One region of the Denitratisoma sp. agr-D3 genome, then DNA from elsewhere that is predicted to be linked to it. Evidence: predicted binding sites of a transcription regulator. Region 1 holds the regulator's gene; each other region holds the start of a gene.
What was found. Region 1 encodes sigma-54, which starts transcription at its own class of promoters, with help from an activator protein. Its sites were predicted from a motif close to TGGCACNNTTCCTGCT; they were not measured.
Positions count from the first base shown of each region.

Region 2: a site for sigma-54 is predicted at 5,075-5,090, ahead of nifL (nitrogen fixation negative regulator NifL). Genes of this name have one in related genera too.
Region 3: a site for sigma-54 is predicted at 3,610-3,625, ahead of glnA (type I glutamate--ammonia ligase). Genes of this name have one in related genera too.
Region 4: a site for sigma-54 is predicted at 1,861-1,876, ahead of flgB (flagellar basal body rod protein FlgB). Genes of this name have one in related genera too.

Region 1 covers NZ_BAAGIA010000001.1:236,902-244,363, reverse strand. The annotation lists gene recA (recombinase RecA) at 1-784, shown strand, start outside; gene recX (recombination regulator RecX) at 753-1,235, shown strand; gene lptB (LPS export ABC transporter ATP-binding protein) at 1,229-1,990, shown strand; gene ACYQ2U_RS01115 (RNA polymerase factor sigma-54) at 2,018-3,475, shown strand; gene hpf (ribosome hibernation-promoting factor, HPF/YfiA family) at 3,493-3,822, shown strand; gene ptsN (PTS IIA-like nitrogen regulatory protein PtsN) at 3,920-4,378, shown strand; gene hprK (HPr(Ser) kinase/phosphatase) at 4,363-5,301, shown strand; gene ACYQ2U_RS01095 (PsiF family protein) at 5,368-5,691, shown strand; gene ttcA (tRNA 2-thiocytidine(32) synthetase TtcA) at 5,759-6,703, opposite strand; gene ACYQ2U_RS01085 (pteridine reductase) at 6,710-7,462, opposite strand, start outside.
Region 2 covers NZ_BAAGIA010000004.1:88,666-96,127, forward strand. The annotation lists partial or broken gene ACYQ2U_RS12240 (2'-5' RNA ligase family protein) at 1-45, shown strand, start outside; gene ACYQ2U_RS12245 (NifB/NifX family molybdenum-iron cluster-binding protein) at 210-584, shown strand; gene tpx (thiol peroxidase) at 673-1,176, opposite strand; gene ACYQ2U_RS12255 (acyl-CoA thioesterase) at 1,370-1,813, shown strand; gene nifA (nif-specific transcriptional activator NifA) at 1,847-3,460, opposite strand; gene nifL (nitrogen fixation negative regulator NifL) at 3,472-5,022, opposite strand; gene rsxA (electron transport complex subunit RsxA) at 5,323-5,904, shown strand; gene ACYQ2U_RS12275 (RnfABCDGE type electron transport complex subunit B) at 5,933-6,460, shown strand; gene rsxC (electron transport complex subunit RsxC) at 6,497-7,462, shown strand, end outside.
Region 3 covers NZ_BAAGIA010000002.1:557,802-565,263, forward strand. The annotation lists gene ntrC (nitrogen regulation protein NR(I)) at 1-415, opposite strand, end outside; gene glnL (nitrogen regulation protein NR(II)) at 412-1,509, opposite strand; gene ACYQ2U_RS07630 (DUF4124 domain-containing protein) at 1,579-2,022, opposite strand; gene glnA (type I glutamate--ammonia ligase) at 2,124-3,536, opposite strand; gene ACYQ2U_RS07640 (hypothetical protein) at 3,999-4,790, opposite strand; gene ACYQ2U_RS07645 (hypothetical protein) at 4,796-5,239, opposite strand; gene ACYQ2U_RS07650 (CHAT domain-containing protein) at 5,261-7,462, opposite strand, start outside.
Region 4 covers NZ_BAAGIA010000005.1:85,851-93,312, reverse strand. The annotation lists gene motD (flagellar motor protein MotD) at 1-62, shown strand, start outside; gene ACYQ2U_RS14145 (flagella synthesis protein FlgN) at 100-576, opposite strand; gene flgM (flagellar biosynthesis anti-sigma factor FlgM) at 583-882, opposite strand; gene flgA (flagellar basal body P-ring formation chaperone FlgA) at 989-1,648, opposite strand; gene flgB (flagellar basal body rod protein FlgB) at 1,915-2,322, shown strand; gene flgC (flagellar basal body rod protein FlgC) at 2,326-2,724, shown strand; gene ACYQ2U_RS14120 (flagellar hook assembly protein FlgD) at 2,748-3,443, shown strand; gene ACYQ2U_RS14115 (flagellar hook-basal body complex protein) at 3,456-6,104, shown strand; gene flgF (flagellar basal-body rod protein FlgF) at 6,142-6,900, shown strand; gene flgG (flagellar basal-body rod protein FlgG) at 6,929-7,462, shown strand, end outside.

The DNA of each region.
Region 1 (7,462 bases):
GGTGGCTGAAGTTCAAAAACTGGGCGGCGTGGCCGCCTACATCGACGCGGAAAACGCCCTCGACCCGGTCTATGCCGGCAAGCTGGGCGTCAACGTGCCCGACCTGCTGATCTCCCAGCCCGACACCGGCGAGCAGGGCCTGGAAATCGCCGACATGCTGGTGCGTTCCGGCGGCGTGGACCTGATCGTGATCGACTCCGTCGCCGCCCTGACGCCCAAGGCCGAAATCGAGGGTGAAATGGGCGACCAGCTGCCCGGCCTGCAAGCCCGCCTGATGTCCCAAGCCCTGCGCAAGCTCACCGCCAACATCAAGCGCACCAACACCCTGGTCATCTTCATCAACCAGATCCGCATGAAGATCGGCGTCATGTTCGGCAACCCGGAAACCACCACCGGCGGCAACGCCCTCAAGTTCTACGCTTCCGTGCGCATGGACATCCGCCGCACCGGCGCCATCAAGAAGGGCGAGGAAGTGATCGGCAACGAAACCCGCGTCAAGGTGGTGAAGAACAAGGTGGCCCCTCCCTTCCGCGAAGCCCACTTCGACATCCTCTACGGCGAGGGCATCTCCCGCGAGGGCGAAGTGGTGGAACTGGGCGTGGAAAACAAGATCGTCGAGAAGTCCGGCGCCTGGTATTCCTACAACGGCGAGAAGATCGGCCAGGGCAAGGACAACGCCCGCGAATACCTGCGGGAACATCCCGAGATCGCCGTGGAAATCGAGAACAAGGTGCGCGCAGCACTGGGCGTCAATGCAATCCCCACCGCGAACAGCGAAGACTAAGGAACCCCTGAGCGTCGGCGAGCTGAAGGCCAAGGCCGTTCGGCTCCTGGCGCGCCGGGAACACAGCCGCGCCGAACTGCTGCGCAAGCTGTCCCCCCACGGCAACCCCGAGGACATTGAAACCGTGCTGGCCGATCTGCAACGCCACAACCTGCAATCCGACGCCCGCTTCGCCGAAAGCTACGTGCGTAGCCTGGGCGAGCGCTTCGGCGTCGCCAAGCTGCGCCACACCCTGCGCGGCAAGGGCATCGCCACCGAGGTGGTGGAGGCGGAACTGGGCAAGGCCGACCTGGCGGACGATAGCGAGCGGGCCCGGGCCGTGTGGGCCAAGAAATTCGCAGCGGCACCGACGGACGCCAAGGAATGGGCCCGCCAAGCCCGCTTCCTCCAGTCCCGGGGCTTTGCCACGGACGTCATCCGCCGCGTGTTGAAGGAACTGGACGCATGTTGAGCGACACCTCCACCCTGCCGCCGGTCCGGCTTTCCGCCAGCAACCTGCGCAAGAAATACAAGTCCCGCACCGTGGTCAAGGACGTGTCCTTCGACGTGGGCAGCGGCGAAGTGGTGGGCCTGCTGGGCCCCAACGGCGCCGGCAAGACCACCTGTTTCTACATGATCGTCGGCCTGGTTTCCGCCGACGGCGGCGAGATTGGCCTGGAAAGCCCGGGCGCCCGCGACCGGCTGACCCACATGCCGATCCACCGCCGCGCCCACCTGGGCCTGTCCTACCTGCCCCAGGAGAACTCGGTGTTCCGCCGCCTCACCGTGGCCGAGAACATCCGCGCCGTGCTCGAATTGCAAAATCTCACGCCCCAGCAGATCGAGGGCCACCTGGACGAACTGCTGCAAGAACTGCACATCTCCCACATCAAGGACAGTCCGGCCATCGCCCTTTCCGGTGGCGAACGGCGCCGGGTGGAAATCGCCCGGGCCCTGGCCACCAGTCCCCGCTTCATCCTGCTGGACGAACCCTTTGCCGGCGTTGACCCCATCGCCGTGCTGGATATTCAAAAGATCATCGGCTTCCTCAAGGCGCGCAACATCGGCGTGCTGATCACCGACCACAACGTGCGGGAAACCCTGGGCATCTGCGACCGCGCCACCATCATCAACGAGGGCGAGGTGCTGACTTCGGGCACGCCGGAGGAAATCATTCATAATGAAAACGTACGCCGTGTCTATCTCGGAGAAAATTTCCGCATGTAGGGCCCAGGGCCCGGCGGCAGCACAACGATGAAACAATCGCTTCAGCTCAGAGTTTCCCAACACCTGGCGCTCACGCCCCAGTTGCAGCAGTCCATCAAGCTGCTGCAACTATCCACCTTGGAGCTCAACCAGGAAATCGAGCAGTTCCTCCAGGACAATCCCCTGTTGGAACGGGATGAGCCCGCCAGCGACATGAGCAGCTACACCCCCGGTGGCGACGCCTTGCAAACCCCGCAAACCGTCACCACGCCGGCCGAGAGCGAAACCACCCCGGCCAGCGACAACAACGATGAACTGAGCTGGGGCAACGACTTCGGCACCCCGGGCAGCGGCAACAGCAACCGCGACCCCAACGACGACAACGACACCGATGCCGGTGAAATCCAGGCGGCCGCCACCAGCCTCGGCGACCACCTGCTGACCCAGCTGGCCATGACCCAACTGCCGCCCCGGGACCGCGCCCTGGTGGCCTTCCTGATCGAAGCCCTGGACGACGACGGCTACCTGGCCCAACCCTTGGAAGAGCTGGTGGACGTATTGCCGGAGGAACTGGGGGATGACCCGGAGGAGCTGCTGGAGGAACTCCAGATCGCCCTGCGTCACGTGCAGAATTTCGACCCCACCGGCGTCGGCGCCCGCAGCCCGCGCGAATGCCTGCTGCTGCAATTGGCCGTGATGCCCAAGACGCCGGTGCATGAACTGGCCACGGCCATCGTCGCCGGCCACCTGGAGCAACTGGCGGCCCGCGACTTCGCCCGCATCAAGAAGGCCCTGGGTTGCAACGACGACGCCCTGCGCGACGCCCAGAACATGATCAAGGGCCTCAACCCCCGTCCCGGCGCCCAGTACGCGGCCCTGGACACCCGCTACGTCACCCCCGACGTGATGGTGCGCAAATACCGGGGACGCTGGACCGCCAACCTGAACTCCGACGCCATGCCGCGCCTGCGCATCAACCGGCTCTACGCCGAGCTGCTGCGGCAGAACCGGGGCAGCGCCTCCTCCGGCCTGTCCGGCCAGTTGCAGGAAGCCAAGTGGCTGATCAAGAACGTGCAGCAACGCTTCGACACCATCCTCCGGGTCAGCCAGGCCATCGTGGACCGGCAGCGGGCCTTCTTCGACCACGGCGAGGTGGCGATGCGTCCCCTCACCCTGCGCGAGATCGCCGACACCCTGGGCCTGCACGAGTCCACCATCTCCCGGGTCACCACGCAAAAGTACCTTGCCAGCCCCCGGGGCGTGTACGAACTCAAATACTTTTTCGGCAGTCACGTGTCCACCGACACCGGCGGCGCCGCATCGAGCACCGCCATCCGCGCCCTGATCAAGCAGCTGGTCGGGGCCGAGGACGGGCAAAAACCCCTTTCCGATGCGCGAATTGCAGAAATCCTCGGTGAACAGGGTATCGTGGTGGCGCGGCGGACCGTCGCCAAGTACCGCGAGTCCTTGAACATACCGCCGGTCAACCTCAGAAAGACTATCTAAAGAGAGAAGGAGGCATCATGAATCTCAACATCACCGGTCATCATGTGGAAGTCACCCCCGCGATCCGTGAATACGTTAGCGGCAAAGTGGAAAAGGTCATCCGCCACTTCGACCACGTCACCAGCACCCACGTCATTCTCTCCGTGGACAAGACCAAGCAGAAGGCTGAAATCACCCTGCACGTGAAGGGCAAGGACATCCACGCCGACGCCGTGGGCGAGAACCTCTACGCCTCCATCGACGCGATGGTGGACAAGCTGGACCGGCAAGTGGTCAAGCACAAGGAAAAGGTCACCGACCACAACCACGACAAGCGCGCCACCGGCGCCGCCAATCCCGCCGAATAAGCCGGCCCTGCCCGGGAATGCCGAAGTCCCCCCGGATCGCCGGCATTCCCGATCCGTCCCGCCACGGCGGGGTTCTTCAGGGGTTGTCCATCCACCCATGAATCAGATCGCCAAAATCCTGCCCCTCGACAATGTCGTGGCGGACCTGGAAGCCAGCAGCAAAAAAAGGGCATTCGAACAGGCCGGCCTGCTGTTCGAGAACAACCACGGCATCGCCCGCGCCACGGTTTACGACGCCCTGTTCGACCGGGAAAAACTCGGCTCCACCGGCCTCGGCCAGGGCATCGCCATTCCCCACGGTCGCATCAAGGGCCTCAAGGAAGCCCGCGGCGCCTTCCTGCGCCTGGCGGCGCCGGTACCCTACGAGGCTCCCGACGGCCAGCCGGTGAACCTGATGTTCGTCCTCCTGGTACCCGAGGCGGCCACGGAAAAGCATTTGCAACTGCTGTCCGAACTGGCCCAGATGTTTTCCGACAAGGCCTTCCGCGAAGGCCTGCTCTCCGCCCCCGACAACGCGGCCCTGCACGGCCTGTTCCAGCAATGGCACGCAAGCTGACGGTCGCCGACCTCTACGCGGCCCAGGGCGAATTCCTCACCCTGAGCCACATCTGCGGCGACATCGGCCGCAGCATCGCCACGCCCCGGGACGACATTTCCCCGGCGGACATCGTCGGCCACTTGAACCTGATCCACCCGGAGCGCATCCAGGTGTTCGGCATCCCCGAACTGGTCTGGGCGGCCAAGCAGCCGGAAGACAAGCTGCGCCACCAGATCCACGAAATCATGCAGGCCCCCTGCCCCGCCGTCATCGTCGCCGACAACTGCGGCGTGCCCGACGTGCTGCGCCAGGAATGTGAAGCCACCAACACTCCGCTGCTGGTGTCGCCCCAGTCCGCCGCCGTGGTGATCGACGTGCTGCGCCTGCACCTGTCCCGGGTCTTCGCCGAAACCATCGCCCTGCACGGCGTGTTCATGGACGTGCTGGGCCTGGGCGTTCTGCTCACCGGCGACTCCGGCGTGGGCAAGAGCGAGCTGGCCCTGGAACTGCTGACCCGGGGCCACGGCCTGGTGGCCGACGACGTGGTGGAAGTCTCGCGCATCCCTCCCGATGTGCTGGAAGGCCGCTGCCCCGAACTGTTGCAGGACTTCATCGAAGTGCGCGGCCTGGGTTTGCTCAACATCCGCACCGTGTTCGGCGAAACCGCCTGCCGGCGCAAGATGCGCCTGCGCCTGATCTGCTACCTGCAAAAGCCCCAGCCCGGCGTGCCCCAGGCGGCGCGGCTGCCGCTGGATGCCCAGACGGAAACGGTGCTCGGCGTGCCGGTGCGCAAGGTCACCATCCCCGTCGCCGCCGGCCGCAACCTGGCGGTGCTGGTGGAAACCGCCGTGCGTTCGACCATCCTCAAGCTGCGCGGCATCGACTGCATGCAGGAATTCCTCGACCGCCAGCACAAGGCCCTGGCGGGTGACATGAACTAGGCTGCCCGCCAGCCGCCCCGGTTTTCACGATTGCCGTTCCACTCAACCACTGAAGGAGACGCATCCATGAAGAAAATCGCCCTCGCCCTGATCACCGCCACCCTCGCCCTCGGCAGCGTCAACGCCCTGGCCGCCTCCGAGGCCCAGAAGGCCCAGCAGGAAAGGATGAAGTCCTGCAATGCAGACGCCAAGGCCAAGAACCTGTCCGGCCCCGCCCGCAAGGATTTCATGAAGTCCTGTCTGAGCGGCGGCGAAGCCGCCCCGGGTGCCGCCGCCCCCAACGCCCAATGCGAGGAAAAAGCCATGGGCAAGAACGGCAAGCCCCTGGCCGGCGCCGCCAAGGGCGCTTTCATGAAGAAGTGCCAGGCCGAAGCTGCCGCCGCGAAATAAACGGCACGCCGCCAACAAAAAAGGCCGGGAGTCCCCGGCCTTTTTTATTGCCCGTGCAACACAGGAGTCATTCGTCGTCCATCGCCATCAGCGGGATCACGCCAGGGGCCACGGGCATTTCCTGGTCGAACACCACGTCGCCCTCGGCATCGGGAATGCCGGTGGTCTTCAGATTCTTGAAGTCGAACAATTGGTGGTCCATCAGGTGGGAGGGCGTGACCCGGCCCAGGGCGGCGAACATGTTCTTGATGCGGCCGGGGAAACGCTTGTCCCAATCATTGAGCATCTCCTTCACCACCTGCCGTTGCAGGTTCTCCTGGCTGCCGCAGAGGTTGCAGGGAATGATGGGGAACTGCTGCACCTCGGCCCAGCGCTCCATGTCCTTCTCGCTGCAATAGGCCAGGGGGCGGATCACCATGAACTCGCCGTTGTCGGACACCAGCTTGGGCGGCATGGCCTTCATGCGGCCGCCGAAGAACATGTTGAGAAACAGGGTTTGCAGAATGTCGTCCCGGTGGTGGCCCAGGGCAATCTTGTTGGCGCCCAGTTCCCGTGCCACCCGGTAGAGGATGCCGCGGCGCAGGCGGGAACAGAGGGAGCAGGTGGTCTGGCCCTCGGGGATCACCTTCTTGACGATGGAATAGGTGTCCTGCTCCTCGATGTGGAAGGGCACGCCGATCCGCTTCAGATAGGCGGGCAGCACCTCCTCGGGGAAGCCCGGCTGCTTCTGGTCCAGGTTCACCGCCACGATCTCGAAGTTGATCGGTGCGTGGTCGCGCAGGTGCAGCAGGATGTTGAGCAAGCCGTAGGAGTCCTTGCCGCCGGACAGGCAGACCATCACCTTGTCGCCGTCCTCGATCATGTTGAAGTCGGCGATGGCCTGGCCCACCTGGCGGCGCAGACGCTTGCCCAGCTTGTTGGCCTCGCGCTTCTCCTTTTCCTGGGCGGGAGTGAGGGCGGGCTTGTCGCCGGTGCTGGTGTCGGCAAGGGTTTCGATGGCGGCGTCGGTCATGGCGGATTACTCGGGGATATCGGGTAGGGACAGGTGGGCGGAACGACCGCCATCCACGTGGATGACCTGGCCGGTGATGTAGGGGGCGTCGAACAGCAGGAAGGCCACGGTGCGGGCCACGTCGTCGGCGTTGCCGGGACGTTGCAGCAGGGTGCTGGCGACGATGGCGGCCTGGGTGAAGGCGGAGAACTCGGCGTCGCCCTCGGGCCACTCCACCGGACCGGGGGCCACCGCATTGACCCGGGCCTGGGGCGCCAGTTCCACCGCCAGGGCCCGGGTCAGGCCCAGCAGGCCGGCCTTGGCCGCCGTGTAGGTAGCGTAGCCCCGGTCCGGCTGGTTGGCGTGGATGTCGGTGATGTTCACGATGCTGCCGCCGCTGGCGCGCAGGGCCGGGGCGGCCGCCTGTGACAGGAACAGCGGCCCCTTCAGGTTGCTGCCCATCAACTCGTTCCAGTCGGCTTCGCCGATGCGGCCCAGGGGCGTGGGGAAAAAACTGGAGGCGTTGTTCACCAGCCCGTCGAGACGACCGAAGGTGGCCAGGGTCTTGTCCACCAGGGCGGCCAGGGCGACACAGTCGTCGAGGCTGGCCTGGGCGGTGGCGGCGGAACCCGGCCGCAGGCCGTTGAGTTCGGCCGCCAGGGCCTCGGCCTCGGCCGCCGAGCTGCGGTAATGCAGCATCAGCCGCGCCCCATCGCGATGGAGACGGCGGGCGATGGCGGCACCGACGCGACGGGCGGCGCCGGTGACGAGCACGACAGG
Region 2 (7,462 bases), on a different contig from region 1:
GGAACCCACACGCTGGAGCCCGTGGTGGCGGCGAGGCGGCATTGGGCGGCGAAGCCGGCCCTGGCATTGCCGGTGCGGCGCATCGCTTTCATGGTGTATGCCAGTACCGAGATCGGTGGTCCCTTGAGCCCAGTGGCCGAGTACGACCTGGCAGAGAATTTGCTGAAGCCGCTGGCGTCGACGTCTTTTGCCTATCTCTGGGAAGCCCCATGAAAATCGCCATCGCCTCCAAGGATTTCGCCACCGTCTCCAGCCATGCGGGGCAGACGCGCCACTGGCTGGTTTACGACAGCGACGTCCCCGGGGAGCCCCTCCGTGTGACCTTGGAGAAAGAACAGCTCATCCATTATTTCAAGGACGATGGCCCCCATCCGCTGGACGGGGTCGAGGTGGTCATCGCCGCCAGTGCCGGCGACGGTTTCATTCGCCACATGGCCAAGCGTGGGGCTGAGGTGTTGCTCACCGGCGAGACCGACGCAGCCAAGGCCTTGGCCGCGGTGCTGGCGGGGGAGGTGTTGCCCGACCAGCGCTTCGATCCGACCCGGGTCCTGTGCAAGGTGCGGGACTTGTTTTCCCGGCACTGAACCAACGTCGTCCGCCGGAAATATCCGGATCGTTGCGTGTCGGATGGCCCCGGCGAGGTGGGCCGGTGATTCATGCGGCTGTCCGAGGTCAGCTCAGGGATGCGAGGGCGGCCAGATAGTCGGGCTCCTGCTTGATTTCAGCGACCAGCTCGCTATGCAGCACCTTGTCGTTTTCATCCAGGACCACCACCGCCCGGGCCGTGAGCCCCGCCAGGGGGCCGCTCTGGATGGCGACGCCATAGGCCTCGAGGAATTCCCTCCCCCGCATCAGGGAAAGGGTTTGCACATTGGCGAGGCCCTCGGCGCCGCAAAAACGGTTCTGGGCAAAGGGAAGGTCCGCCGAAATACACAGCACGACGGTATTGGGCAGGGTGTCGGCTGTCTGGTTGAACTTGCGCACCGAGGTAGCGCAGGTGGGCGTGTCGATGCTGGGGAAAATATTGAGGACCTTGCGCTTGCCCGCGAAACTGGCCAGGGGAACGTCCGTCAGGTCCTTGCCGACCAGGGTGAATGCCGGCGCCTGTTGGCCCTTGACGGGGAAACGACCGGCAACGGTGATGGGGTTGCCGCCCAGGGTAACGGTAGTGGTCATGATCTTCTCTTGCACGGAAATCCCGCTCGTAACGGCGGTTGGGGTGGGTGGGGGACTGCCGGGCCAGTCTAGGGGGGCTCTCCGGCGTATGCCAGCCAATTGTGCCAATACCCCGGATAGAGTCTGTCTATGGATATAGCCGTCGCGGTGCTCTGCGGTTAAGATGCTTCTCCCACCTTCGTTAGATACCGCCATGGCCCGCATCCAGATCGATCTGCCCGAGGCATTCATCTTTGCCACGGAGCTGCCCATTTACATCGGCCACATCAATTACGGCGGGCACCTGGACAACGCCCTGTTGCTCACCCTGGTCTCGGAGGCTCGGGTCCGCTTCTTCAAGGCCCTGGGCTATACGGAGTTGGACGTGGAGGGACTGGGGGTCATCATGGCCGACGCGGCGGTGCAGTACCGCTCGGAGGCGTTTCACGGCGAGGTGATGCTGGTGGAGATGACGCCACACGACATCCACAGCAAGGGCTTCGACCTGGTGTACCGGGTCAGTGACCGGGCCTCGGGGCGCGAGGTGGCCCGGGGTAAGTCGGGCATGCTGTTTTTCGATTACCGGCAGCGCAAGGTCAAAACGGTGCCCGAGGGTTTCCTGCGGCAGGTCACGGCCCGCAAGCGGGAAAACGCCTAGGGCGCGAAGGCCGGGCTGGTGCCCGGCCCCCCTTTAGAACTGCTTGACCTCGATGTTGAGGGTCTGGATGCGATAGGCGATCTGGCGCGGCGTCATGCCCAGCAGTCGGGCCGCCTTGGCCTGGACCCAGCCGGCCTGCTCCAGGGCCGCCACCACCCGTTCCCGCTCACCGAGATTGGGATCGTTGACGTCGATCGCCTGACGGGCCGGTGGGGCAGGGGGCGCGGCCAGGTCGCCGCCGGCGAGATGGGCCATGTGGATGCCGGCGCCGTTGCGCGGGACTTGCGGGGTGACATGGTTGTCGCGGACCCGGTCGATGCGGATCTGGTCGGCGTCGATGGCGCCCGACTCGGACATGACCGAGGCTCGCTCCAGACAGTTTTCCAGTTCGCGGATATTGCCCGGCCAGCTATGCTGCAACAGGCGCCGCACGGCGGCCTCGGTGACGGTGACTTTGCGCCCCTGGCTGCCGCCGATGCGCTCGGCCAGGTGGCGGGCGATTTCCGGCAGGTCCTCCATGCGCTCGCGCAGGGCGGGCAGGGAGATGGGCATCACGTTGAGCCGGTAGTACAAGTCCTCGCGGAAGTCGCCGGTATCCACCGCTGCCTCCAGGTCGCGGTGGGTGGCGGCGATGAGGCGCACGTCCACCTTTACCGTGCGGCCGCCGCCGACCCGTTCCAGTTCGCCTTCCTGCAAGACGCGCAGCAGCTTGGCCTGGAAGGCCGGCGAGATTTCGCCGATCTCGTCGAGGAAGAGGGTGCCGCCGTCTGCCATTTCGAAGCGGCCCTTGCGGGCGCCGATGGCGCCGGTGAACGCGCCTTTTTCATGGCCGAAGAGTTCGGATTCCAACAGGTTTTCCGGCAAGGACGCACAGTTGAGGCGCACGTAGGGACCACGGGCCCGGGGCGAGTTGTAATGAATGGCGTTGGCAATGAGTTCCTTGCCGGTGCCGGTCTCGCCCCGGATCAGCACGGTGGTGTTCCACTTGGACACCATGCGGATCTGGTCGAACACCCGACGCATGTGGTCGGAATGACCGACGATGTTGTCGAAGCCATGGCGGTTGCGCACGGTGCGACGCAGTGTGTCGCGCTCCTCGGCGATGCTCTTCTTCTCCTGCTCGATGTCGAGGGAGAGGCGCACGCTCTGTCCGATCAGGTTGGCGATCATCTCGACGAAGCGGGTGTGTTCGGGCAGGCGACCGTCGTCCGGTTCATGGGGTTGGACGGCTAACACCCCTTGCAGGGTGCCGCCGACGTTGATGGGCACGGCGATGAAGGGCAGTTCCGGTTCGTAGAGATCGAGCCGGTTGAGGAAGCGGGCGTCGTCGCCCAGACAGGGAATGGCCAGGGTGCGGTTTTCCTCGAGGATCTGCCCGATCAGGCCTTCGCCGGGTTGGTAGCGGATGGGCTCGTACTCCGAGTCTTCCATGCCGTGCACGGCGTGGGCGCGTAGTTCGCCGGTATCCGGGTCCACCACGCTGACCATGCCCCGGGTCAGACCGCCGGTGATTTCCAGGGCGCGCAGCACTTCGCGCAGGGTTTGGCGGAAGTCGAGGGAGCGGGACAACACCTGGCTGACCCGGTACAGGGTGTCGAATTGGGTCCGCAGCAAAGTGGGCGGATGGGAGGAGAAGTGATCGCTCATGATGGTTCTCCTCAGCGGCTGACCGGTAGCAGGATGTGCATCGTGCAGCCCTGGGGCGGGCCGGATTCGATGGCGATGGTGCCGCCGTGGTCCACCACGATCTGTTGCGCGATGGCGAGGCCGGTGCCCATGTGTCGGCCCTGGGGCTTGGTGGTGAAGAAGGGCTCGAACACCTTGAGTTGCAGGTCGGCGGGAATGCCGGGGCCGCTGTCCTGCACCAGGATTTCAATGTCGTTGCCCACGGTGCGGGTGACCAGGGTCAACTCCCGCTCGCGCCAGCCGCGCGTGCTCATGGCGTCGATGGCGTTGTCCACCAGGGATTTGAACAAGGTGATCAGGCTGTTGGGGTAGCCGTTGATGGGCGGCAGCGTGGCCTGGGGTTTCCAGGCGACGCTGATGCCTGCCGCCAGCAGGCGGGGCGTGGACAGGTCGAGCACGCTGTGCAGCAGTTCGTTGATGTTGGCGGTGGCCGAGGCGGTGGAGGATTGGCGCGGAATCATGCCGCGCAGTTTTTCCAGCGCTTCCTCGCCGTTCTTGAGGGCTTCGGCCAGGGCCTGGGTCATGGGCTCATCCTGATTGCGGCGGGCCATCATGCCCACGGCGGAGGAGATCATGTTGAGGGGGCCTTCCAGTTGGTACACCGCCGCGGAGAGGCTTTCGCGCAAGGCGTTGACCCGTTCTTCCTCGGCCACCAGGGCTTGCAGCGCGGCCATGCGGGCCTTTTCCTGCTGGGCACGCAGGCTGGTGGTTTCCTTCGCCACCAAGAGCAAGTAGACATTGGCCTTGGCGGTGAAAAAGGCATCGGCATGGTCGTCGTCCACCTTGACCCAGACCCCGGAGCAGGAGAACCAGCGCGGCGTGCCATTCCCCTTGCGGTCAATGCGGACCTCCTGGTCGAGGAAGGCATAACCGTCCTTGGCCGTGGCCGGATCGCGGTTGTAGGCGCTGCCCAGGGCGTCCAACAACAGATGGGCGGGCTCGGCCATGTCCAGGTCGGTGAGCAGCTTTTTGTATTCCTGGTTGTCCAGCACCACCTTGTTGTTCTCGTTGAGCAGGGCCAGCACCATGGGGGCGCCGTCCACCACCGAGCTGATCAGGGCCATCTGATTGCGCACCTTGCATTCGAGCCGGTGTACGTCGGTCAGGTCGCGGTGCAGCCCCAGGTAGTTGACGATCAGGCCCTGGTCGTCGGTGACCGGGGTGATGGTCAATTCGGCCAGATAGCGGCTGCCGTTCTTGCGCCGGTTGATCAGTCGTCCGGTCCAGGCCTTGCCACGGGAAATGTTGCGCCAGAGGGCCTTGTACACCTCGGGCGGGGTGGTCTTGTTGGACAGCATCGATTCGTTGCAACCCACCGCCTCGCTGGGGGCATAGCCGGTGACGCGGCTAAAGGAGGGATTGACGTAGAGGATGTTGGCGTGGGCATCGGTGATGGAGATGGCGATGTCGGCCTGTTCCACGGCGTGGAGGAACACGTTGTCGCCGAGCAGGCCGGCATCGGGTTGGCAGTGGGCAGGGGTGGTGGGCAGCAGGCTGTCCGTTTCGGTTTTTTTCGTTTCCATGGCGCGCTGGCTCCTGAAAGACTGCCCACATCAAGGCACTATGGGCTTGATTAGCAGGTTCCGTGCCCTTTTGTCGGATATGCAACAAGAAGGACTTAGGCGCTTTTCGGTTTTTTGCCGACAGCGCCATTGTTGGGTATCCGACAAAACCTTGTGCGTCGGTGAATGCGTCGCGGTGGCCGCGCTTGGGGGAATAAACCCAATGATGGTGCGGACTTATGGCTGATGCACGAAAAGGGGGAGGAAAGGCGTAGGCGGATGGCACGGTTTCTGCACTTGGGGCATCAAGGAGACGCCGCCATGACCGCCTACATTCTGATGCTTGTTTCGACCGCCCTCATCAACAACGTGGTGTTGGTGAAGTTCCTCGGTCTGTGCCCCTTCATGGGGGTGTCCAAGCAAATGGACAGCGCAGTCGGCATGGGCCTGGCCACCACCTTTGTCATCACCCTGGCCTGCGCCTTCTGTTGGATGTTGGAAAACTGGATCCTGATTCCTTTCGACATCGTCTATCTGCGCATCCTTTCCTACATCCTGGTCATCGCCGCCGTGGTGCAGTTCACCGAGATGGTGGTGAAAAAGACCAGCCCCGACCTCTACCAGACCCTGGGCATCTACCTGCCCCTGATCACCACCAACTGCGCCGTGCTGGGATTGCCCCTGGTGAGCGCCCAGGAAAAGAGCCCCTTCGTTTATGCCGTGATGTTCGGCTTCGGCTCCTCCGTCGGCTTCACCCTGGTGCTGGCCATGTTCGCCGGCATCCGCGAGCGCCTGGCCTTGTCCCGGGTGCCGGCCACCTTCGCCGGCGCGCCCATCAGTTTCATCACCGCCAGTCTGCTGGCCCTGGCCTTCATGGGCTTCTCGGGCCTGCCAGTGAAATGAGTCGCCGTCAGTTTCAGGAGTTGCCAACATGATCGCCGCTATTTTCAGTCTCACCGCCTTGGGCTTGTTCCTCGGTTTGGTGTTGGGTGTCGCCGACCGGATTTTCAAGGTGGAGTCGAACCCCGTGGTGGATGAAATCCTGGCCATGATGCCCGGTTCCAACTGCGGCCAATGTGGCTTCCCCGGCTGCGCCGGCGCCGCCAACGCGCTGGCCGACGGCAAGGCCGCCGCCAGCGTCTGCCCGCCCGGCGGCAAGGATCTGGCCCTGGCCCTGGCGGCCAAGTTGGGTCTGTCCCTGGATCTGTCCCAGGTCAAGGACGAAGGCCCCCGCATCGCCCACGTGACCGAGGAAATCTGCATCGGTTGCTGCCGCTGCATCAAGGCCTGCCCCACCGACGCCATCATCGGCGCGGCCAAGCAGATCCACGCCGTGATCCGCGAGGCCTGCACCGGTTGCACCAGTTGCGTGGACCGCTGTCCCACCGAGGCCATGACCATGCAGCCGGTGCCCGTCACCGTGCAGCACTGGGTGTGGCCCAAGCCCCTGGCGGCCTGATTCAGACTGATCATTCGGAGAGCCGCAATGGGCTTCATGGAAAAAATCTTCAAGCAACCGCGCTGGGGCGTCCATCCCGACGATCACAAGCGTCCGGCCGCCGATGCGCCCTTGCGCCATCTGCCCACGCCGTCCCGTCTTTACATTCCCCTGGTACAGCACGTCGGTGCTCCGGCACGGCCGGTGGTGTTGGTGGGACAGAAGGTGCTCAAGGGACAGTTGATCGCCGAGCCCGGCGGCAACATCTCGGCGCCGGTCCATGCCTCCACCTCGGGTACGGTGGTGGCCATCGGCGACATCACCGCTCCCCATGCCTCGGGCCTGACCCTGCCCGCCATCACCATTGAGTCCGACGGCCGCGATGAATGGATCGCCACCGAGGGCGTGGCCGATCCCTTCAGCCTCAAGCCCGAGGAGATCACCAAGATCACCGCCGCTGCTGGCGTGGTGGGCCTGGGCGGCGCCACTTTCCCTTCCGCCGTCAAGTTCAGCCTGGGCAAGCGCCTGGAAGTGAGCACCCTGATCGTGAACGGCGGCGAGTGCGAACCCTATCTGTCCAGCGACGACGCCATCATGCGCGGCCATGCCGACCAGGTGATCGACGGCGTCCGTCTGATCATGTACGCCATCGGCGCCCGCCAAGCCCTGGTGGGCATCGAGGACAACAAGCCCGAGGCCATCGCCGCCATGCGCAAGGCCGCCGAGGGTTTCGACAACATCCATATCCGCCCCGTCCCCGCCTGGTATCCCATGGGTTCGGACAAGCAGTTGATCCAAGTGCTGACCGGCAAGGAAGTGCCTGCCGACGCCCGCGCCGCCGAACTCGGCGTGTTGGTACACAACGTGTCCACCTGCGCTGCCGTGCATAAGGCCGTGCGCCTGGGCCAGCCCCTGGTGGAACGCATCGTCACGGTGAATGGCGGCGCGGTGCAGAAGCCGGGCAATGTGTTCGTGCCCATCGGTACCCTGGTGGACGAGTTGGTGGCCTTTTGCGGCATCAAG
Region 3 (7,462 bases), on a different contig from region 1:
CGAGGATTTCGGGCACCAGGCTGACGGACTCGGGGGCGCTTTCCTGGTGGGGCGTCTCCTCGATGGCGCGGCGCACCAGGTCCACCGCCTGGTCCACGTCGAAGGGCTTGGGCAGGTATTCGTAGGCACCGCCCTGGAAGGCGGCCACGGCGGAATCCAGGTCGGAGTAGGCGGTCATGATGATGACCGGCAGGTCCGGCCACATGGCCTTGACGTGCTTGAGCAGTTCGAGGCCGGACTGGCCGGGCATGCGGATGTCGGACACCAGCACCCGGGGCAGTTGGCCCGATTCCAAAGCGGCCATGGCTTCGACGGCGGAGCTGAAGCTGCGGTAGCTGATTTCTTCACGGGCCAGGGCTTTTTCGAAGACCCAGCGGATGGAGCGGTCGTCGTCGACAATCCAAACCGGATTCATTGTGTTTTGCCTTGTTCGTTGGACAGGGGCAGCTTGATGTGGAAGCAGGTGCGGCCGGGCCGCGATTCCACCTCGATGCTGCCGTGGTGTTGATGAATAAAACTCTGGGTCAGGGTCAGGCCCAGTCCGCTGCCGCCTTCCCGCCCGGAAACCAGGGGATAGAAAATCTTGTCGCGGATTTCCTCGGGAATGCCGGGACCGTTGTCGATCACTTGCAATTCGAGTGCCAGGGGGTAGCGTTTTTTCGCCAGGGTGACCTGGCGCAGGGCGCGGGTGCGCAGGATGATCTCGCCCTTGCCGCTCATGGCCTGGGCCGCGTTGCGGGTGATGTTGAGAATGGCCTGGATCAGTTGTTCCCGGTCGCCGGTCAATTCCGGCAGGGAAGTATCGTAGTCGCGGCGAACGCGAACGCCGGCGAACTCGGCGTGGATCAGGCGCAGCACCCGTTCCAGGATTTCGTGGATGTTCACCTGCCCCGGCTGCATGGTGCGGTGGGAGGAGAGCAGGCGTTGCATCAGATCCTGAAGGCGGTCCGACTCGCTGATGATGACCTGGGTGTATTCCCGCAGGGCCGGGTTGTTCAACTCGCGTTCCAGCAATTGGGCAGAACCGCGAATGCCCCCCAGGGGGTTCTTGATTTCATGGGCCAGGTTGCGGATCAGTTCCCGGTTGGCCTGCTGCTGCACGGCCTCCCGTTCTTCCCGCGCCACCTTGAGTTGCTGGTCGATGGGGCGGAACTCCAGCAGCAGGCGGATGCCCGGCGCCTCCAGCGGCGTGACGGTGCAATCGAGGTGCAGCACCGCCTTCTCGCCCCGGGCAACCTGGATGTTGTGGCCGGTGTAACTCCAGTTGTTGCTGATGGCGCTGTCGAGGGCCGAGGCCAGCACCGAGGAGTTGCCCAGCAGTTGGAAGAGGGAACGCCCCAACCAGGTGCGTTGGCTCACCGCCAACAGATTCTCCGCCGCCGGATTCATGTGGCGGATCAGATTGCGCTCGTCCAGCAGGATGACTGCAGAGGAAAGCAGGTCCAGGCCGGCGAGGGAACCCGCCAGTTCGGCGGAGGGCGCAGCCAGGGAGGCGTCGGGTGAGTTCATGGCGGTCAGGTCAGCAAGAAGTACGCCACAGAATTTTCCATTGTCATAACTGCGCCACTCCTGTGAAACTTAGTGAAATTTTTCCAGTTCACGGCGTAGGGCATCGAGGTTTCGGTTGTGCAGGGCAATGCGATCACGCAGGGCTTGCAGGCGCTCGGGCGCAACACGGGCCGCTTCCTGTTCGGCCAGGGCCTTGCGGGCTTCTTCCAGGCCTTTTTGCTCACTGGCCACCTCCTGGTCGAGGATGCGGCGGCGGTCATTGTCACGGCTTTTCTGGGTGTCGCCGCTGACCTTGGGAAAGTCGGCGGGTGAACTGGTGGAGCTCTTGGCGCGGGCCGGTGCGGAGACGGCGGCGGGGCCGTCGCGGGAAACCACGGTGCAGTTGCGGTAACCGTCGCGGGTGTTGGTGTAGGTGGTACCGCCGTTTTCGCTGGTGCATTTGTAAAGCACGCCGGCCTGGGCGGCGGCGGGGATGAGCAGGGCGAGCAGAAGTGGACGGAAGCGGAGGCTCATGGCGTGGATCGGTAATGGAATTGGCACCAGTGTAGTGCCAAGGGCTGGAAATAAAAAAGGACGGGTTGCCCCGTCCTTTTTACGCCGCACTTCCGAGGAAGTTAGACAGAGTAGTACATGTCGAACTCGACCGGGTGAGTGGTCATGCGGAAGCGGGTCACGTCTTCCATCTTGAGGCCGATGTAGGCGTCGATCCAGTCACTGGAGAACACGCCGCCGCGGGTCAGGAACTCGCGATCCTTGTCCAGGTATTCCAGGGCCTGTTCGAGGCTGGAGCACACGGTGGGGATCTTGGCGTCTTCTTCGGGGGGCAGATCGTACAGATTCTTGTCGGCGGGATCGCCGGGGTGAATCTTGTTCTGCACGCCGTCCAGGCCGGCCATCATCAGGGCGGTGAAGGCCAGGTAGGGGTTGGCACCGGGATCGGGGAAGCGGGTTTCGATACGGCGAGCCTTGTCGCTGTGAACGAAGGGGATACGGATGGAAGCGGAACGGTTCTTGGCGGAGTAGGCCAGCTTCACGGGGGCCTCGAAGCCGGGCACCAGACGCTTGTAGGAGTTGGTCAGCGGGTTGGTGATGGCGTTCAGGGCGCGAGCGTGCTTGATCACGCCGCCGATGTAGTACAGGGCGAACTCGGACAGGCCGGCGTAGCCGCTACCGGCGAACAGGTTCTTGCCGTCCTTCCAGATGGACTGGTGCACGTGCATGCCGGAACCGTTGTCGCCAACGATGGGCTTGGGCATGAAGGTGGCGGTCTTGCCGTATTGGTGGGCCACGTTGTGCACGATGTACTTCAGGGCCTGGGTCCAGTCGGCGCGCTTCACCAGGGTGGCGAACTTGGTGCCGATTTCGTTTTGACCGGCGGTGGCCACTTCGTGGTGGTGCACTTCGACGGGGATGCCGATGGCTTCGAGGGCCAGCACCATTTCAGCGCGGATGTCGTTGAAGGAGTCGACGGGGGGAACGGGGAAGTAGCCGCCCTTCACAGCGGGACGGTGACCGGTGTTGCCACCTTCGAACTTCTCGGAAGAGGACCAGGCGGCTTCTTCGGAATTAATCTTGACGTGGGCGCCGGACATATCCACGCCCCATTCGACGGAGTCGAAAATGAAGAATTCGGGTTCGGGGCCGAAGTAGGCGGTGTCGCCCAAGCCGGAGGACTTCAGATAGGCTTCGCCACGCTTGGCGATGGAGCGGGGGTCGCGGTCGTAGCCCTTGCCGTCGGTGGGGTCCACCACGTCACAGGTCAGCACCAGGGTGGTTTGATCGAAGAAGGGATCGATGTAGGCGGAGTCGGCATCGGGCATCAGTTGCATGTCGGAGGCTTGAATGCCCTTCCAGCCGGCGATGGAGGAACCGTCAAAGGCATGGCCGTCTTCGAACTTTTCCAGGCCGAAGGCGGACACGGGCACGCCAACGTGCTGTTCTTTGCCGCGGGTATCGGTGAAGCGGAAGTCGACGAATTTGACTTCTTGCTCCTTGACAATCTTCATCACATCTTGAGGCGTGGTCATATTGGTTGCGCTCCTAAGCGTTAAACACAGATCAGATTGGGAACTGGCGATATTTTTCGCAGTCCGGCGATTTAGCAGCTTCTATGCCAAACGCCGGAAAAGAGGGGAGTAATTGTGCCATAACGAATTTCCCCCAGCCTGATCATCGTCAATCAAATATGTAGCACCTTTATGGTGCAAAAAACAAATAATACGCATCATTGTTGTGCGAAGCTAGGATTTTCGGCGAGAAAACACCTCCCGAGGGCGCATTTCGGCGCGTCAATGGTGCACTGCCGAGGCGCAGCCGTCTGCGGGGCGTGCGGGGAATGTGGTCGCAGCGAAGACAGGGTGTCTGCTGTGGCACACGAACTGGCCGGAACGAGGGCGGTGGGGATGAGGGTGACAACGCTGGGGCTACTCCCTACTGGCGGTTCGCCCGGCCAGTAGGGAATGCCTTGCAGCGTCAGTGCCCGATTGTTTCTAGTTGCCCAACACGCCCTTGAGGCCGGTGTAGATGGAAATGGCCGTGGTGGCGAGGGTGGTGATGGTGCCGATCATGTCGTTCAGCTTGTTGGCGATGGCGTGGGCCTTTTCAGCGCTTTCCTTGCCCTTGCCCAGGGTCTGCGCCAATCGCAGCGCGGCGCTGTCGCGGTTTTCCCGCAGTTGGCGGCGCACCCGCAGCATGGTGCCGACCACCGCGCCACTGATGAAGCTGAAGCCGACGCTGGCGGCATATTCAAGAAACTCGCGCCATTCCCGCGCGTCCTGGGGCAGGACCGGGACATGGTCCACCTGCGCGGTCATCCAACTCATGCCGAGCACCGCCAGCAGCGCCATGGCAAAGGCGCTGACCAGGGTCGTGGTCAGGCCGACGGCGTGGCGACGCAGCAGGAAGAAACCGAAAGGCAGGGGAATCAACAGGGATACCAGGCGCAAGTACAAGGTGTCCAGGTCGTACGCCAGCACGATCAGGCCGTGGGCCGTGAGCAGCAGGGCTAGGGGCAACAGCCAGAACTGTAGCCAGCGGCCGAGCAGGGTGGGCCAGGACGGCGCGGCCAAGGCCGCCGTCGCCGGCGCTGCCGCAAGAACGTCCTGGTGCAACTGCGCTTCCAACTCCTCGATGCGGGATTGGAGGATGGGCACGGCTGCCGCTTGCTGTTCCAGCGTTTCGATCTTCGCCAGAAGCGGTTTGAACAAGTACAGATCGCGGCGGCAGTGGACGCAGACGAGGGCGTCGTCGTTGAGTTCGGAAACGCAGTAGGGACACTTCATGAAGCTTATTTCACGACCTTGAGTTCGACGATGGAGCTGGACTGACGACCCTCGCTATCGGTGACGGACACCCGGATCTGATGGTCGCCAGGGGGCACTTCCGCGCCGGACAAATCAATGCCGGTCTCGCTCAGGCCCGGCTTGACCCGGTCGAGCAGCTCCACCGAGGGCGACTTGAGGTAGGTCACCTTGACGCTGGAGAGGTCGATCTTGGCGCCGCCCCGGGGTTCGAAGGCCACCTTCAGATTGAGGGGCGACTTGATGTCCTGGGATGGGTCGGGGGAAATCTGCTTGATGCCGGGACCTCGGGTGATGCCGCGCGTGGCCAGGCCGCCGCTGGCGGCGGGGAGCTTGGCCTCGCTATCCTTGATCAGGGGGGCGGCGGAGGCGCTGGTCGAGACGGCCAGCACGGCGGCGGAGACGAGGGACAGCAGCAAGGTCTTGTTCATAAAGGCTCCCGCAAAAAAGGTTTAGTCGCCCACCACGATGAAGGGCGCCCAGAATAACGGATGAGCGTAGGAAAAGCTGACACGCTTGGTTTTGGCGTCCACGCTGCCCGGTCCATCCATCAGGCCCAGCATGGCCTGGCGCAGGGCTTCGGCCTTACCCAGGCTGGCGTTATCGCTCTGGCGGCGGAACAGGTCCGTCATTAAGCCGCGGGCGGCCACGGTTTCCACCGGCCAGTTGGACACCAGCAGGGCCCGGGCGCCGGCGTAGAAAAAGGCCCGGCCCAAGCCGGACACGGCCTCCGATCCGGCGCCCTCGCCGGCCGCCGTGTTGCAGGCGGAGAGCACCACCCAGTCGGCATTGAGCTTGAGGGTAAGGATTTCTTCCATGGTCAGCAGGCCGTCGCCGCCCGGGTCGGCCACTTCCGGCGAGGTCAGGGCCAGGGCCGGTTGAGTCAGGCCATCCAGTTCGCCGGGGACCAGGCCGTGGGTGGCGAACATCACCACCCGGCGGTTGTTGAGGGGGGTATTCAGCACGGTTTTTTCCGTGGCCCGGGCTTGCAGGTAGATGTCCTGGGCCGGATCGGCCTTGAGCACCTTGGCGATTTCGCTGATTTCCTCCTGGGTGTCCGGCAGGCGCGGTAGCAGGGAAAGCTCGGCGGAACTGACGCCGGAGGTGTGGGGCGCGCTGCGCAACTTCAGCGGTGCGCCACGGGTCGCCAGTTGGCTGCTGGCCAGGGCAACCTTGGCCTTGCGGGCCTGGTCGACGCTGAACAGTGGGTCGCCAAAGCCGATGAATGGGCGGCGGTTGGCATCGCCCGGTGGTAGTTTGCGCAAGCTGGCGAGTGCCGTAACGGAAGGTAATTGCGCAACCGCGATGCGACGAGCCAGCCAGGGGACTTGGCGGTAGCCCTCAAAGGGCGGCATGGTTTTGGCAACCCCAGCGACGGACTCGGTGGGCAGTAGGGGCAAGGGTAGTTGGCCTAATTCGGCATGGGGGACAGCGAGCAGAACTTGAGCCTTGCCCCATACCGATTCCACCGGTTTGAGGATGGCGGCGTACAACTGATAGGACTTGGACAAATCAAAGTCGGGAATTTCATCAATGGAGGCGACGCCGGGATCAAGGGCCTGTCGAAGCTTGGTCACGATTTTGCTGAGTTCGGTCCGGTTAAGGCCCACATCAAAAAACTGTGGCTCGCCGTCTTTGGATATCGCCCATACCCAGCCCCCCTCTTCGCCAAAGTACCAGGAAACCAGGGCCTCTCCCGGCCGCAGCAGGCGTTGGGCGCCTGCCAGGGTAGCGGGCTGGGGTTCCACCAGGTCGGCATAGTCCGGGAAACGCTGGGAAATGGTTTTCTTCAGTTGTTGCCGTTCGGACTTGAGCGTGTCGATATCCTGCTTCAGCTTGGCCTGGATTTGCGGCAATTGCTGATCCGGTGGCGACGACAGCAACTGGGTCAGGAGGTTGGTTAAGGCGTTGCTGCGCTGCTGGGCATCCTGCTCGCGTCGGGCCAGGTCCGCCAGTTGGGGATCGGCGATGGTGGCCCGGGCGGCGCTGGCAGTCAGGGCACGCTGCACACTGCTGCCCCGGGCAATGTCTGCCAGGCGGAAGGACTCCGCCGCGGCCTCCCGGCGCAGGGCCGGGTTGTCCCGTGCATCCTCCGCCAGCAGGCGAATATAGCGTTCGATCAGCGTATTCAGTCGACGGACATGTTTTGCGCTGCCGGTGCCAGCATCTTCATCGGAACGGGCTTGTTCGATCAGAATGGGCAGGGATTCGCGGAAAGCCTTGCGGGCCGCGTCATGGTCTCTCTTGTCGGCCAGGGCCATGGCATAGAAGGCCCTGGCTTCGGCCGTTTTCAATCCCTTTTCGCCAAAGTTGCGGACATATTTGTCCAGCATGGCCTTGGACATGGATTCCGCGCCACTGATGTTCCTGACACGCAGCATGGCTAGCACCCAGTCCAGGTCGCCGGAGCCATAGCGCCTGGCCACTTCCGGGTCTGCCTCAAGGGCTCTGCGCATTTCTTCAAACGCCTTGACGGCATCGGCATAGCGTTGCTGGGCGACCAAGGTGATGGCCAAGGATTTGCGGGCGTTGGCAATGGCTATGGATTCGGGGGCGGCGCCGGACTCCTGTAGCGAACGAATAGCTTCTTCCGCCAGCCGGATGGCTTCGGGGTAACGGTTTTCCTCGGCAATGACATTGGCCAGTTGCAGCAG
Region 4 (7,462 bases), on a different contig from region 1:
TCATGGAAGCCATGCCGCCCCAGGACAGCCGGGCGCCCGAGAACATCCTGAAACAACCCTAAGAGTTTTGCGGCACGCTGTCCGCAGTCGCGTCAGCGACTAGGCGCTGCCGATGGTGCGGCCGTGGCTGATGCTGTTGGTCTGACCGTCGGGGCCGTAGGTGGCGGGGCGATTGGCGGCCGCCATCAAGGTCTGGATCGCCTGCTGGTTGTTGCTCAGGCGTTCGGCCACCAGGCGGCCGTTGATGTCGTTGAGAAGCTTGGCTTCGCTGGCCAAACCGATGAAGCTGGCCCAGAGTTCCTGGTGTTCAGCGGCTTGTTGGGTCATCCACTGCTTCAGGCCTTCCCGGTCCGTGGGGATGCCGCTTTCGGCCATGAGCACTTGGCGTTTTTCGCTTTGCTGGCCTAAGGTTTCCGCCAAGGTGGTTTTGCTGGCGGTCAGGGGGGCGATCTCGTCCTTGCGCCCGGCGGTGAGTACTTCCTGTTCGGCCTTCAGCAGGCCGACGAATTTTTCCACCAACTGCTTTTCCGCGGCCAGCAGCGTGAAGAACGACTGTGTCTGGGCCGCTGTCGTCACGGTGGTTTAGGCCTGGGGACGACCGCGCAGCATCTGCTTGACGTTGTCGAGCAAACCGTCGGCGATGCGTTCGGGATCGATCTGGAAACGACCCTCGGCGATGGCCTGCTTGATTTCCTTGACGCGATCACTGTTCACCACGGGCGTATTGGCCATGGCGCTTTGCACTTCTTGCATGTGCTGGGTGAAGGTGGCCACTTGGGCCTCGGCTACGCCACCCGATGCCGTCTGGGCGGCCGGAACCGACCGGGCCGTTACGGTGGCACCGGGCTGGTTCAGACTAGGGGACGAGTTGTTGATCTTCACGGCAAATTCCTTTCCACTCAGGGAGCTCTGTACTGGTTAACGGTATTCCACGTCAAAACTTTAGAGCATCGTCCTGTGGCAATCGTTGGACGGATTCTACGATAAATCAGTGTGTTATTTCAACAATGCCGCCAGCCTTGGCAATGCCGCTGACAACCTGACCATTGGGCAGGCGAACCCGGACCACGGCCTCCTCGCTGGCGTTGTTGAGGGCCTGGCCCTCGCTGGAAACGGAAAAGCCGCTGCCGCGGCTGACGATGGTGACCCGTTGCCCCTGTTGCACCACGGTCGGCAAGCGTAGGGCATCGCTACGCAGGGGCTGGCCGGCGATGAGGGAAACCCCCAGGGTCTTGCCCAGTGCCAATTGCGGCGAGTCCAGCAGGTTGCCCGGAAATTCGGTGATATCCCCTTGGCGGATCTCGATGTCCGCGTCGCTCAGGGTTTGGCCGGCCCCCAGGTTGCGGCGGGCGACCAGGTAATTACCCATGATCTTGACCTGAACGGGGACGAACAGCGCCCAATTGGCGCCGGCGATGCATTGCACCGTGACTGTGGTTCTGCCCCACAGCCGCCCGCCGTCCTGGCGCACCTGAAAGCCCGAGCAGGGCGGCAGTTGGTTGGCGGGATCGATATGGCCCACGCTATAGCTCACCGCGCCCGACATCCCCTTGGTCTGGGCGCGCAAGAAATCCTCCGCCGCTTTTTTGACGGCGGCCGGATCCTGGTAGGCCTGTACCCCGGTGGACAGGGCAAGCAGCGCAAGCATGGGGAGGCGTTTCATCGACCCATTCAAGCATGGTGCGCCGCCATGGGAAAGCCGGAAAGCCTCCCGATTTACCCGGTAGTTTTCCCGGTAGCCGATGCCTGGGCGGCAAGTTTTGCCGAATACCGGGGAAATGGCGGCAAGACCCGCTGACGCGGCAAGGCAGTAGGGACGGGAAATCGGCCTGTTTGGCTCAACCATGCGGATAAAGGTGGTGGCATGGAATCTGCATCTCGGCAGCTATCCAGATTTCTTTAGGCCTTGCCATCATGATCGATCGATTGGACCGCGAATTCGGCGTCAAGCAAAGCGCTCTGAATCTTCGTGCCTATCGGCAGGAGCTGCTGGCCTCGAATATCGCCAATGCCGATACGCCTTATTTCAAGGCCCGGGACATCGATTTCAAGTCCGCGTTCCAGAACGTCATGTCCGGTCGCAATACCGGCAGTGTCGAGTTGGCCCGCACGTCTTCGGCCCATATCCAGGGCCAGAGTGACGGTCAGTTCGATCCCCAGGCCCAGTACCGCACCGAGTATCAAGGCGCAGTGGACGGCAACACCGTCAACATTGACGTGGAGCGGGGAGCCTTCGCCGAGAACTCCATCCACATGGAAGCCTTGCTGACCTTCCTCAAGGACAGCATCAAGGAAATGCAAACCGCGATCCAGGGGCAATAAGCGATGTTGAATCTGTTCAATATTTCCGGCTCCGCCCTCACTGCCCAATCGGCACGCCTGAATGCCGTGGCCAGCAACCTGGCCAACGCCGACAGCGTGGCCGGGGCCGACGGCAAGCCCTACCGCGCCAAACAGGTGGTGTTCCAGGCCACGCCCATGGGCAACGACGGCGGCAAAGGCGTGCGGGTAACCCAGGTGGTGGAAAGCGCCGCGCCCCTGCGCATGACCTACGACCCCGCCAATCCTGCCGCCAACCAGGACGGCTATGTGGCGATGCCCAATGTCAACGTGGTGGAGGAAATGGTGAACATGATCTCCGCCTCCCGTGCCTACCAAACCAATGCCGAAGTCATGAGCAACACCAAGTCGCTCATGCTCAAGACCCTGGCCATCGGCCAGTAATTCATTCGTTCAGGAGAGTCGTCATGGCAACCAGCACCGTCAGCAATAGCAACAACAATTCCGCGTTTGACTATACGTCCCTGAACGGCACCAGCAAGACCACAACCTCCACCGAGGAATCCCAGACCCGCTTCCTCAAGCTGCTGACGACCCAGTTGCAGAACCAGGATCCCCTTAACCCCATGGACAACGCCCAGATGACTTCGCAAATGGCCCAGTTGAACATGGTGGACGGCATCAATAAGATGAATACCTCAATGCAGAGTCTGTTGACCTCCATGACTAGCGCCCAGACCATGCAAGCGACCTCCATGGTGAACCACGGCGTTCTGGTGCCCGGCTCCGGCCTGACGGTGACCGGCAAGACGGACACCGCCGCCGGTACCGCGGTGGGCGGATACAAGCTGGCATCGGGGGCCGATACCGTCAAGATCACCATCAAGGATTCCGAAGGCAATGTCGTCAAGACCAACACCATCACCTCGGTCAAGGAAGGGGTGAATGCCTTCACCTGGGACGGCCTCAACGAAGCCGGCGAGATGGTGGCGAACGGCAACTACACCTTCAGCGTGGAAGCTGCCCAAGGGGGCAACAAGGTCGATGCGACCGCTTTGACCCTGGGCGTCATTTCCAGCGTAACCAACGGTACCGACGGTCTGACCGTCAATGTGAGCGGACGCGGCTCCTACAAGCTGTCCGAAATCGAACAGGTTTTCTAAAGGGGAAGAGTCATGGGTTTCCAACAAGGGCTTAGCGGCCTCAACGCTTCCTCCAAGGCACTGGAGGCCGTCGGCAACAACGTGGCCAACTCCGGCACCGTCGGTTTCAAGTCGGCCAACGCCCAGTTCGCCGACGTATTTGCTTCCTCCTTGGCCGGCTCCGGCAGCGGCCAGATCGGTATCGGTGCCAATCTGGCCACCGTGGCCCAGCAATTCACCCAGGGCAACATCACCTCCACCAACAATCCCCTGGACATGGCCATCAACGGCAACGGCATGTTCCGCTTGTCCAACAACGGCGTGATCAGCTATTCCCGCAACGGCCAATTCCAGTTGGACAAGAACGGTTTCATTACCACGCCCGATGGTTTGCACTTGACGGGTTATGCCGCGGATGCAAACGGCAATATCGTGCCCGGCAACCTGGTGGACTTGCAGGTGGTAAACACCAACATTGCTCCCCAGGTGACCACTGCCAGTCAAATTCAGTTGAACCTGGATTCCCGGGCCAAGGCGCCGACTGCGATGACGGGTGGCTCCCTGGCGGGCAATATCGTGTTGACCTCGCCGGTGACTATCACCCAGGGTAGTAACGACACCTTGCAACTCACAGTAGACGGCGTTGCGGTCAACATCACCGTCCCTCCGGGAACCTATCAGTCCCTGGCGGATTTCGCCAGCAAGGTCGAGACCCAGATTAACGCGGCCTTGGGCAACTCCGGCGCAGGCGTCACGGTGACTCTTGATACCTCCAACCACTTGGTCATCAAGTCCAAGAGTGTTGGCACCGTCGGTAGCCAGGGGAGCGGCTCTTCCGTGGTATTGGTTGGCGGAACCTCCGTACCTTCCATCCTGAGCGCCTCCACCCATGGGAAGTTGACGGGCACACTCGCCACTCCGCTGACGGCGACTACAGCCAATGCCATTCTGGCCACTAACAATACCTTGACGATCAGCGTGGATGGCGGCGCAGCTGTGACGACATCCAGCTTTGCCGGGAGTTACAGCACATTGGCCGATCTGGCCACCACCATCGAAGGTCGGATCAATGCGGCCCTGACGGCACAAAGCAAGACGGTGACGGTTTCCGTGTCGCCTACTAATCAGCTGGTCATCACCTCGAACACCACCGGGGTTACGTCGCAGGTAGCATTAACGGCCGCGGCGGCCCCCGATGCTGCGGTTGCATTGTTCGGTGCATCGCCCACCATCGTTGCAGGTGCCACGGGTCCCACCTCGTCCACGAGTGGCGGGTTGACAGCCTCCACAGTCCTCGGTTCCTACGGCGGTTATGTCACCGGTACGGTGGCCTTGAGCGCATCGTCGGCCTCTCCTCTGCCAGCCACTGGGTCTCTGACATTCGTCGTGGATGGTGGCCCTACTGTGACATCCAACATCACCGGCCCTTTTACATCCCTCGCCAGCCTGGCTTCGGCGATTGAATCGTCAGCGTCTCCCGCGGGAAGAATTACGGTCAGCGTGGTGGGCAGCCAGTTGCGGGTGACGTCCACGGCGACTGGAGCCACTTCTTCTGTTGCCGCCCCTGGCGGCACTTTGGCGGCAACGTTGTTCGGTGCCACTCCGGCAACGACCACGGGCGGACAGACTTCCATTCAAATCACCCAGGGGGTAAACGATTTCCTCCAGGTCAAGGTGGATGGTGTCGAGGCGGACATCACCATTCCGGCCGGTACTTACACGGCAGCAGAGTTGGCCGGCAACCCTTCCGGCACACCGCCCGTGATCGGCTTGATCCAGACACTGATCAACAAGGCTCTGGGCACCACCGGCAAGGCGGTGGATGTGAGGCTAAACGGCACCGGGCAACTTAGCATCACCTCGACCTCAAGCGCTGGTGAAGGCTCCACGGTGAGTTTGGTGGGGGGTACCGCCGCTAAGACACTGCTGGGTTCCCTGCCCGTTGCCTTGACCGGTACGGGCCCGACCTGGATCGAGGGCGGTGACAATTTCAGTATCACCAACACTCTGAGCTACACCTCCTCTACTTCGCAAACGGTGTACGACTCCCTGGGCAATCCCCACAACCTGAACATCTATTTCGTCAAGACCTCCCAGGGCAACCGCTGGCAGGCCTATACGACCCTGGATGGGGCCAATTTGGCCGGGCCGATCCCGATGCAGTTCAATACGTCCGGGGTGTTGACCACGGCCATGCCGCTGACCCAGAGCTACACCCTGAACAACGGCGCCACCTCGCCCCTGACCTTTACCCTGGATTTCACCGGATCCACCCAGTACGGTGTGAACTTCGGCGTTAACCAGTTGCTGCAAGACGGCTATACCTCTGGTCGCCTGTCGTCCATGTCGGTGGCGGACGACGGCACCATCCAGGGCCGTTACTCCAATGGCAAGTCCCGCAACATGGGGCAGGTGGTGTTGGCCAAGTTCAACAACAACAATGGCTTGCAGTCCCTGGGCGGTAACCAGTGGGCGGAAACGGCTGAATCCGGCCAGCCCATTCCCGGCACGCCAGGCCAGGGCAGTCTGGGTGTCATTCAGGCCGCGTCGGTGGAAGAGTCCAACGTGGATTTGACCGCCGAACTGGTGAACATGATCACCCAGCAGCGGGCTTATCAAGCCAATGCGCAAACCATCAAGACCATGGACCAAATCTTGCAGACACTGGTGAACTTGCGTTAATGCCGGCATAGATTGCCGGCCTCACTGGAGCTGAACGATGGATCGCCTGATTTACACCGCCATGTCTGGCGCCTCCCAGACCCTCAGCCGGCAAGCGGCGGTGTCCCACAATCTGGCGAACGTTTCCACCACCGGCTACCGCTCCGAGGAACACCGGCTGCGGGCGGTCCAGGTGCTGACCAAGACCGTTCCCGGTACCGGCGCCGCCTTGCCGACCCGGGCCTTTGCCGTGGATGCCAGCACCCACACCGACTTCTCCCAGGGACCGATGATGGAAACCGGTCGCTCCCTGGACTTGGCGGTTCAAGGCAAGGGCTGGATCGCCCTGTCCATGCCCGACGGCACCGAAGCCTACACCCGCAACGGCAGCATGGAGCTCAGCGTCAACGGCATCCTGCAAACCCGCAACGGCATCCCGGTCACCGGCGACGGCGGTCCCATCACCATCCCGCCCGATTCCAAGATTTACATCGGCAAGGATGGCACCATTTCCGTGGTGCCCGAAACCGGCGCCCAAAACACCGTCAATACCATCGGCCGCATCAAGCTGGTCAATCCGCCCGAGGAAACCCTGCGTCGTGGCGAGGATGGCTTGTTCCGTTCCACCGAGGGCGTGCAGCCGGTGAATGAGCGGGTGAGCTTGGCCAGCGGTTTCATCGAGAACAGCAACGTGAATCCGGTGGAGCAGATGGTGAGCATGATCTCCCTGGCCCGCCAGTTCGAAATGCAAATGAAGATGGTGTCGAGCGCGGATCAGAACGATCGTTCCGCGACCCAGATCATTAATGCCCGTTAAGGCAGTGTTGGAAAGTTAGGATAGCCCCATGATTCGTTCCCTCTGGATCGCCAAGACCGGCCTCGATGCCCAGCAAACCCAGCTGGATGTGATTTCCAACAACCTGGCCAACACCAGCACCAACGGTTTCAAGCGATCCCGCGCCGTGTTCGAGGACTTGCTCTACCAGACCATCCGCCAGCCGGGCGCGTTGGCGACGCAGCAGAACACCATTCCCTCCGGCCTGATGCTGGGTACCGGTGTGCGTCCCATTTCCACCGAGCACGTGTTCACCCAGGGCAGCCTGCAAAAGACCGAGAACCCCCTGGACATGGCCATCAACGGCCAAGGCTTCTTCCAGATCCAGATGCCCGACGGCACCCTCGCCTATACCCGCGACGGCGCCTTCCAGAAGGACAACACCGGTCAGATCGTGACTTCCAGCGGCTATCCCCTGTCGCCGGCCATCGTCATTCCCAACAACGCCCTCACCGTGTCTGTCAGCAAGGACGGCATCGTCACCGTCACCACGCCGGGCACGACGGCAGCCACCCAGATCGGCACCATCCAGCTGGCCACCTTT